3 regions of the Bacillus sp. C1 genome follow, and region 1 is predicted to be linked to each of the others. Evidence: riboswitches for the same ligand, from Rfam matches in the RefSeq annotation. Region 1 holds a riboswitch; each other region holds the start of a gene.
The links. Region 1 has a riboswitch for S-adenosylmethionine ahead of ACX5JI_RS19130 (acyl-CoA dehydrogenase family protein). Riboswitches for the same ligand answer to the same signal wherever they lie in the genome.
Positions count from the first base shown of each region.

Region 2: another riboswitch for S-adenosylmethionine. It lies ahead of mtnK (S-methyl-5-thioribose kinase); the one in region 1 lies ahead of ACX5JI_RS19130 (acyl-CoA dehydrogenase family protein).
Region 3: another riboswitch for S-adenosylmethionine. It lies ahead of ACX5JI_RS10855 (Na+/H+ antiporter NhaC family protein); the one in region 1 lies ahead of ACX5JI_RS19130 (acyl-CoA dehydrogenase family protein).

Region 1 is NZ_JBTMZT010000008.1:26,164-29,450, reverse strand. Features, by position in the region: gene ACX5JI_RS19130 (acyl-CoA dehydrogenase family protein) at 314-1,474, opposite strand; SAM riboswitch class I at 1,589-1,678, opposite strand; gene ACX5JI_RS19125 (YdcF family protein) at 1,923-2,552, opposite strand; gene ACX5JI_RS19120 (GNAT family N-acetyltransferase) at 2,867-3,287, opposite strand, start outside.
Region 2 is NZ_JBTMZT010000001.1:599,046-602,332, forward strand. Features, by position in the region: gene ACX5JI_RS03255 (pyridoxal phosphate-dependent aminotransferase) at 1-799, opposite strand, end outside; gene ACX5JI_RS03260 (carbon-nitrogen family hydrolase) at 897-1,676, shown strand; SAM riboswitch class I at 1,750-1,891, shown strand; gene mtnK (S-methyl-5-thioribose kinase) at 1,982-3,163, shown strand; gene mtnA (S-methyl-5-thioribose-1-phosphate isomerase) at 3,160-3,287, shown strand, end outside.
Region 3 is NZ_JBTMZT010000002.1:844,686-847,972, reverse strand. Features, by position in the region: gene ACX5JI_RS10855 (Na+/H+ antiporter NhaC family protein) at 141-1,457, opposite strand; SAM riboswitch class I at 1,551-1,656, opposite strand; gene ACX5JI_RS10850 (ribonuclease FAU-1 family protein) at 1,803-2,321, opposite strand; gene gltP (glutamate/aspartate:proton symporter GltP) at 2,389-3,287, opposite strand, start outside.

The DNA.
Region 1 (3,287 bases):
AAAGATATAGAACTTCACCTTTTTCATATGCAATGATATGGAATAGACTATACGTGTTGTCAAACGTTCCAATCTCTTGAGGAAGTAATAGAAGATTATAATTATGAGCGTTAATCAATAGACACAAAAAAATGGATCCAGTACAATACCAGAACCATTTTTTAAGTGTATATTTTTTAAAGATCTTTTATTAAACTATCCATTTCATAGGAAACAGTTCATACATATTCAAAAGTAGTTTCTCTACAAAGGTCATTTCATTTTTACAACTCGATCCCGTTTAAAATATCTTTTCACTCTTCAATTGTCTATATCACACCTTTTCTGTCGATTGAAAGGCATCATCTGCTAGTAATGAGAGTGTGACATCATCCATCGGCGGATTGTGTAATCCAGCGCGAACATGTAAATAATATCGATGCAATGGATTCTTTTCAGATAAACTTTTCGCCCCTACAATTCGCATCGCTTTATCCACAACCGATATCGCCGCATTCGTCGCGATATATTTCGCTGCTGCTAATTCTGCTTGTAAAGATTGTTTCTCTTCTACCACATCATATTTTTTCGCAATTTGGTATAAAAAGGTACGAGCTTGTATGAGTTCTAACTCTAATTCTCCTACTAATCTGCGGATATTCGGAAGTAAGCTAATAGGATGATTGAGACTATTCGGTTGATATGATTTTGCGAAATGAATCGCATAATTCCTTGCAGCTTGTGCGATTCCTAAATAGCATGCTGGAATATGAAGTAACCATCCAACTCCTTTTCGTTTCGCTTGTGAACCTTTTATATCTGTAAAGAATTGATTCGAGATTTCAACATTTTGTAATACAAGATCATGACTAGCAGTCCCACGCATCGCTACACTATCCCATGTCTCCTCAATAGACACACCCTTTTCATTCCTTGAAACCACAAATTCACCTATCTCATCTCGCCCTTCAATGCTAGCAGATACAATGAAATAATCGAGCATTGGTGCCATCGTTGTAAAATTCTTTCTCCCGTTTATAATCCATTTGTCACCTTTTTGTACAGCTAACGTTTCTGGCTTTCCGCCCCGCGTCGGACTCCCTGTATTTGGTTCTGTTGCTGCCCGGTTAAACAGAGCGCCTTTTTGTACTTCTTCACAAAACCAAGAAAACATATCAGGTTGCCAAGACCGATTTTCAGCGAGCTCTTTCACGATTCCAAGATGCCAACCGATCGACAAAGCTGTCGCACCATCTCCCTCGGCAATTTTCTCTTGAAATAACACAAAATCATACAACGAAATTCCCTTTCCTCCGATATCTTTTGGTAACGTTAGCTTTGTATAACCAATATTTTGTAAATCTTTAATATTTTCAAAAGGAAAAGCCCCAAGTTCGCTCAGTTGCTGTTCCCTAGCCGCAAATTGAGGAACTAGCTCCTTTAATTTCTCCAGTATGAGAACTTGTTCTTCTGTTTCTATAAATGATAATGTCATATCAAGATCCCCTTTACTTTAAGTAATCCAGAAGCAAAAAACTTCAAATTGTTCTTCAAATTCCTACTACTAAAAAAACAACCTTACATATAAGAAGGTTGTCATCGCTTTCCCTTCTTATCTACTCGGAATTAGCACCTTTTCATTCTCGTTCAGGTTGCTGAAGTTTCATCGGGCCGTTCCCTCCACTTCTCTCGATAAGATTGTATTTGATTATGCATTTCTATTGTTTCACTATTCCTATAAAATTACAAGGTTTTCATTCGATTTATTTCTATAATTTGTTAAATCTTGATTAACCTTTTTTATAAATAATCGAAATGTATTTCGAATTACCACACTTCATTTTGAACTAACAGCACATTTGTATAAGAAAAGGATATATGCTCACATATTGAACATAATATCCTCTTCTTAGTCTAGTCTATTTAAATAAATCTATCCTTTCTTAATCACCCTTCAAAGTACGTAAAGGCAACGATGCAACATACCCAATATAAGAACATAATTCTTTAAAAAAGAACGGAATTTCTGTGTCTAATGTTTTATATGCTGATGTCGGGGTCGGTGATGCATATGCCTCCATCCCAATATGCTTCGCAATTCGCATCGCCCGCTTCATATGAAGAGGGTCACTTACAATTGTATATGTACGCAAGCCATTATCAGTTCCAACCTGCTTCGCATTCTTCAAATTATCTTCTGTAAAACGCGACTCTGTTTCAATTAATATATCTTCCGCCTTTACATTATGCTTTAATGCATACGCTTTCGCAGTACGTGCTTCTTCTAGCTCTGCTTCAAACTTAGTCCCGCCCGTAAAAATAATTTTTTTAATACTTCCCTCTTTATACAAAGAGATTGCATGATTGATTCGTTCGCGAAATACAGGAGACGGTTTGCCATTCCAAGAAGCTGCTCCTAGTACAACTGCAGCATCTGTAGGTACTTCATCTGTTTTAAATCGATTACTCCAAATATCATAAGCTGCATAACTTATAAATAAAATGATAGAACTAAACATTAGCAAGAACACTTGCCAAACTCTTCTTTTCTTACTTTTCTTTTTTTGTTTCATTTGTACTAGCCTCCGTGCATCATCCATACTTCTATAAAAAAATTAATATCTTTTAAATTATTGTATTTGAGTTTATTTGAAAGAAGGCACTTTTCTTAAAAGTGATCCGTGCGATAAAGGGTTTTCATTCAAATAGAGGATTTTTGTATTTACTATTATTTGTGGTTCATACTTTATAAGTTTCTCATACAACTCCATTGTAACGAATTTTTTCATAGAATGGAATGCTGAAACAAAAGTATATAAAAGAAGTTATCATTTTGTAAGAAAAAGAGGTATATTTTTCCCTTTTACAAGGATATACCTCTTTCCATTTACTGTACAAGCCAATATTTTATATGTTGTTCCTCACTTACACATGTAAATCCTGCTTTTTCTAGCACTCTCTTTGACGCAATATTACTCGCTAGACAATCTGCTTTAATTGTTTGTACATCTTCATTCTTCTGTAACCCCTCTACAAATGCTTGTGCCATCTCAGTTGCGTATCTATACCCTTGATACTTTGATACAATACTATATCCAATCTCTACCGTTCCATTTGCATCAGGAGAACCTTTACATCCCATATCACCAATAATCATGTTATCTTCCATATGAATAATCAGTCCACTCCACTTGCTTTGTTCGGGATTTTTCTTTAATTCTTCCGCAATCCATGGTAAAATTTCTTGATAATCAGCCATGGGCCATTCTGACGATATTTGATAAGAAATTATTTTTTGTAGTTCTGCC
Region 2 (3,287 bases), on a different contig from region 1:
GTAGTAAATTGATCGTTTCAATGACACTTTCGTTACCGATAGCAAAGGCGATGCGCCAACCGGCCATATTAAATGTTTTTGATAGTGTGTAAATTTCAATGCCAACATCTTTTGCACCATCTGCTTGTAAGAAACTAGTTGGTTTGTTACCCTCAAAACCAATTGCTCCATAAGCAAAGTCATGAATGACTAAAATATCATTTTTATTCGCAAATGCAATTGTTTCTTCAAAGAACTCTTTTGACGCGATAGCACCAGTTGGGTTATTAGGATAATTTAAAAACATTAATTTTGCTTGTGTAGCAATAGAATTATCGATTTTTGTGTAATCTGGTAAAAAATTATTTTCTGCTAATAACGGCATCTTTTCAAAGCTTGTTTTGGCTAAAGCGACACCAGATAAATAGTCAGGATATCCTGGGTCGGGTACAAGGATTGTATCACCAGGGTTTGTGAAACAAAGTGGTAATTCTACTAGTCCTGCTTTTCCACCAAATAAAATAGCAACTTCTGTTTTTGGGTTAACTTTGACGCTGTATTCACGCTCATAGAACGTAGCAACGGCTTCTTTTAAGTTTTCATGTCCGCGAAATGGCGGATATTTATGATGAACCGTTTTTTCTGCTGCACGTTGTAAAGCTGTTACGATATGCGGCGGTGTTGGCTGATCTGGATTACCTTGCCCTAGATTGATAACATCGTGACCTGCTGCAACCACTTTGTTAACTTTTGCAACAAGCGAAGCGAAAAACTGTGTTGGTAACGAAGTTACAATCTCGGAAGGTTGAAAATGTTTCATACTTTCCACCTCTTTTGAAAATTGTTACAATTCTAGTGACAAATGATATAACCTTTCTAAGTTTTTGTAAAGAAAAATTGAAAATGAGGTGGATAAAATGAAAGTCGCATGTATTCAAATGGATATTGCTTTTGGAGATGTGAAAATAAATATTGAACATGCAAAGAAAAAAATAGAAGAAGCGATGCAAGGAGAACCAGACGTTATCGTATTACCGGAACTTTGGACGACTGGTTATGATTTAGAAAGGCTTCTAGAAATTGCAGATGTGGAGGGAATTAAAGTAAAACAACTTCTTTCAGAATGGGCACAGCAATATGATGTAAATATTGTTGGTGGTTCTATTGCAAAGCAAACAGATCAAGGGGTTACGAATACGATGTATATAGTGAATCGTGAAGGGAAATTGCAAGGTGAGTATAGCAAGGTCCATTTGTTCCAGTTGATGAATGAACATAACTATTTAATAGCGGGTGGTGGGACAGGAGAATTTACACTGGATGGTGTGCAGTGCGGTGGTGTCATTTGTTACGATATTCGTTTTCCGGAATGGATGCGTGTTCATACTGTCAGGGGCGTAAATGTATTATTCGTTGTAGCAGAATGGCCACTTGTTCGCTTAGCGCACTGGCGTTTACTTCTTCAAGCGAGAGCGATTGAAAATCAATGTTACGTGGTTGCGTGCAATAGAGCAGGAGAGGATCCAAATAATATGTTTGCTGGACATTCTCTTATTGTTGATCCATGGGGAGAAGTGGTAGTGGAAGCAGGAGAAGAAGAATCAATTTTACAAGGGAATTTAAACTTAGAAAAAATTAAGGAAGTGCGTAAGGGTATTCCTGTTTTTGCAGATCGACGTCCAGAATTATATAAATAAAAATGTTGACAAATGATTTTTATTCTTGTTATAGTCTGAATCAGAAAGTTAAAAATTCGAATAAATCATGCAACTCTTATCAAGAGCAGGTGGAGGGATATGGCCCGATGAAACCCAGCAACCGACCGTAATACCATTGTGAAATGGGGCGCTTATGCGCCAAAAAGGCACGGTGCTAATTCCAGCAGAAAGAATAGCTTTCTGACAGATAAGAGGTGAGAAGATAAACTTCAAACCTCTTTCTTCATGGAAAGAGGTTTTTCTTATGATGAAAAGCCTCTGAATTAAAAAAGGAGGATAAGAAAATGGGATATCGTTCATTAACAAAAGAAACAGCGGTTCAGTATGTAAAAGAGCATGGATATTTTCAGAAAGAGGCAAAGATAACTTGTCATGAAATAGGAGATGGAAACTTAAATTACGTATTCCGGCTCCATGATGGGGAGCACGGTATGATTGTAAAACAGGCTCTTCCGTATGCGAAAGTTGTTGGAGAAAGCTGGCCACTTTCGATAAAAAGGGCGACAATTGAAAGTCAAGCACTGCAAATTTTTGCAAAATATGTACCGGAATATGTTCCAGAAGTATACGGTCATGATGAAGAGTTAGCAGTGACTGTAATGGAAGATTTATCGGCTCTTACCATTACTCGTAAAGGGTTGATAGAAGGGGAAGATTATCCGCTTTTATCTCAGCATATCGGACGCTTTTTAGCGCACATTTTGTTTTATACATCAGATTTTGGCCTATTAACAGAAGAGAAAAGAGTGTTAGACGGACAGTTTGTAAATCCTGATCTTTGTAAAATTACAGAAGATCTTGTGTTTACAGATCCGTTTGGAAATTATGAAACAAACGATTATGAGAAAGAGTTGAAATCTGTCCTAGATGAACTTTGGTGTGACAAGAAATTAAAATTACAGGTAGCACAGTATAAATATAAATTTTTAACTAGAAAAGAAGCGTTAATTCATGGTGATTTACATACAGGTAGTATTTTTTCATCAACTGCTGAAACGAAGATAATTGATCCGGAGTTCGCCACATTTGGACCGCTTGGATTTGACTTTGGTCAATTTATTGCAAATTTATTGTTGAATGCTCTATCAAGAGAAGACGAGAAACGAAATATTCTATTCTACCATATTGAAAAAACATGGAGTAATTTTGTACAAACATTTACAAAGCTATGGGTACTAGAAGGGATAGGACCGTATACAAAGGAGAAACAATGGCTTGCGATTATATTGCAAAATATTTTTGCTGATGCAGTTGGATTTGCTGGTTGTGAAATTATTCGTCGAACAATTGGATTAGCACATGTAGCAGATTTAGATGACATAGAGGATAAGAATAGAAGAATTCAAGTGAAAAAACATGCATTATATTTAGGGCGAGAATTATTGTTACATGAAACGGCAGGTGCGGATATTCGTTTGTTCCAAACATTATTTCAACGTATTGTATCTGGAGGGATAAAAGCATGAGTAAGACAGTTGCTGTTCCGCGCTCTGTAAGTTGGAAGGGAGATTCTATTGCTTTATTAAATCAAACGAGATTACCACATGTTGTAGAATATAAAACGTTGAACAGTATTGAAGATGTGTGGAA
Region 3 (3,287 bases), on a different contig from region 1:
AAAAAATAAAAAACATGCCAAAAAACTACATGTTAATCATCAAAAACTGTAAAAAAATATCACATTCTTTTCTCTGCTAATATATTGAGAAAAGAATGCGATATACAGTTGAAATGAATCCTCAGTAGACATTTCCTTTATTAAGCTGTTTTATTATATTCCTCTTTTTTTACTGCTGTTGAAAAACGTGGAAAGCCTATAGCAATAGAAATTATGCCACAAATCCCAACCAAAATTGGATAAAATGCATATGGTAACAATTCAATTGGAGACAGTGCCGCAAATCCCGCCGCTGTTAACATTTGCGCCCCATACGGGATTATCCCTTGAATACAACATGAAAATAGATCCAATACACTTGCTGATTTTCTTGGATCAATTTCGTATTGATCAGCAATACTTTTTGCAAGTGAACCCGTGCAAATGATAGAAATGGTGTTATTTGCTGTACACATATTTGTCAAACTGACTAAGCCAGCAATTCCAAATTCCGCACCTTTTTTCGAACGAATATTACGTGTCAACATATCCATTAAATATTGAATACCACCATTATATTGAATAATTTCAACCATTCCACCAATTAAAATGGCTAGTAGCACGAGCTCCATCATTCCACCGATTCCTGTTGTTACACTTTTAAAGAAACTTTCCAATGTATAACTTCCATCTATAAGTCCAATAACTCCAGCTAGCACTGTTCCGCCTGTTAATACAATAAGTACATTCCATCCAAGTAACGCCGTAACAAGCACACCAGCATATGGTAAGATTTTCACCCAATCAAACGTCTGAGCTTTTATTTCTGTATGATTTCCTAATGTAATGAAAACCAATAATAAAATTGTAATGATTGCAGCTGGCAATACAATTAAAAAGTTTGTTTTAAACTTATCCTTCATTTCTGTCCCTTGCGAACGAACAGCTGCAATTGTCGTATCAGAAATAAATGATAAATTGTCACCAAACATCGCTCCTCCGACAACTGTCGCCATTGTCAATGCAATCGAAATATCTGTTTGTCCACTAATCCCTACAGCAATTGGTGCTAATGCAGCAATTGTTCCCATTGAGGTCCCCATTGCTAACGAAATAAAAGCACCTATAACAAAAATTCCGGCAACGATAAATCCTTGCGGTAAAATAGACAGCGCTAAATTTACTGTAGCATCAACCCCGCCCATTCCTTTGGCCGTTTCAGAAAATGCACCTGCAAGTACAAAAATTAACACCATAATCATAATATCTGGATTGCCAGCACCCTTAGCAAATCGTTCTACTTTAGCTGTAAAGCTTTCTTTACGATTCATTACTAATGCAGTCCCTACAGCAATTAAAATCGCTACAAGTATTGGCAACTTATAAAAATCACCTGTAATAATCCCAGAGCCAATAAATAGCGCTAAAAATATTCCAAGCGGTAATAAAGCTAAGCCATTCCCCTTCGTTTGTTTCAAAATAACATCTCTCCCTATTTCTAAACCTTTTCTTTCTACAATAAAAGACCTCTTCCCAAGAGAAGAGGTCTTATACATCTATAAGAAACACTCTTCTCATCTGTCAAGCACACGCTTGCTGGATTTGGCACAGCACTCTAAAATCGAGTCCGCTGCCGAGGCATCGTAGGGCCAGTCCCTCCGCCTCTCTTTATAAGAAGGTTTCATATTTTATTTTTAATAATAATTTCTTTCCTAACTTTACTCGCTTACAAATCAAAAGTCAATTATTATTTGCATAAAAAAAGTTAGTATTTTTTGGAATTTGTACAAAAGGGCGAATAATCCAAGCATTTCACACAAATATCACTTTATTTTTTGAATTTCTGTTTTTAAAATTGTAATCCAAGAAAATTTTCCTTTTTCAATTGTTGCGATAAGCCACTTAGCTGTACTCCAAGCTACATCATACTCTTCTTTAGAAATATCTCCGGCTCTATACGCTCCTTCTAATTCATCCTCATCTAGCAAATATATATTACCATTAGGTAATAATACTACATCTAAATATAAATCATCAAAATACGGCATACCGCGTTCATCTATTTTATATTCTTTTGCCACATCAATATAATACTGAACCAATTCTTTTTTTTCATTTAACATAGCTGTAATTGCAAAGTTCTTATCGTTTATAAAATATTGCAACCACGTATAATTGTCATTTGCAATACAAAGTTTTTGATGATTATATCGCTTATAACTAGGCTCTTTCACCTTTTTCATCTGCAATGTACCTAGCATACCATTTTGTACGTGTTTCACTGAATACGATTTCTCTATTAAGCGATTCCACGACGAACCATCCCCATACTTTCGTTTCATTTTTCTTAACACCCCAGTTCTATATGAAAAGCCCCCACGTCTTACGTGAGGGCTTTCGTAACAACCATTAAGCTGCTTGTTTCTCTGAAATCTCTTTTAAATAGGCTTGTCCTTTTGCTTCATCATATTGACCTTCCCACTTAGACATAACAACAGCTGCTAAAGAGTTACCTACTACGTTAACTGCTGTACGTGCCATATCTAAAATACGGTCAATACCTGCGATAAATGCTAAACCTTCTGCTGGAATGCCTACTGTACCAAGTGTTGCTAATAATACAACGAAAGATACACCTGGTACACCCGCAATACCTTTAGATGTAACCATTAGCACAAGTAACAATGTAATTTGTTGTGTAATGGATAAATCAATACCGTACATTTGCGCTAAGAAAAGTGCCGCAATTGCTTGATATAGCGTCGATCCATCTAAGTTAAACGAATAACCAGTTGGAATAACGAAAGATGTAATTGCTTTCGGACAACCGAATTTCTCCATCTTCTCCATAATTTTCGGTAAAACCGTTTCTGAGCTCGCAGTAGAATATGCTAAAATAAGCTCGTCTTTTAAAATTTTGAAAAATTGGAAAATATTAATTCCAAATAATTTCGCCGTAAGTCCTAATACAACTACAACGAAGAAGATCATTGCTCCATATACGACAATTAGTAATTTTCCTAATGGAATTAATGAAGATAGACCAAATGTCGAAACTGTAACACCAATTAGTGCAAATACACCAAATGGAGCAAATTTCATAACTTGGTTCGTTACAAAAAACATTGCATCAGCTACGCCTTGGAAAAATTGAAGAACCGGTCTTCCTCTTTCTCCAATTGCTGCAACTCCTAAACCGAATAATACAGAGAAGAAAATAATGGCAAGCATATCGCCATCAGCCAATGATTTCATAATGTTCGTCGGAACGATATTTACAAACGTATCCGCAAACGAGTGACTTTGTA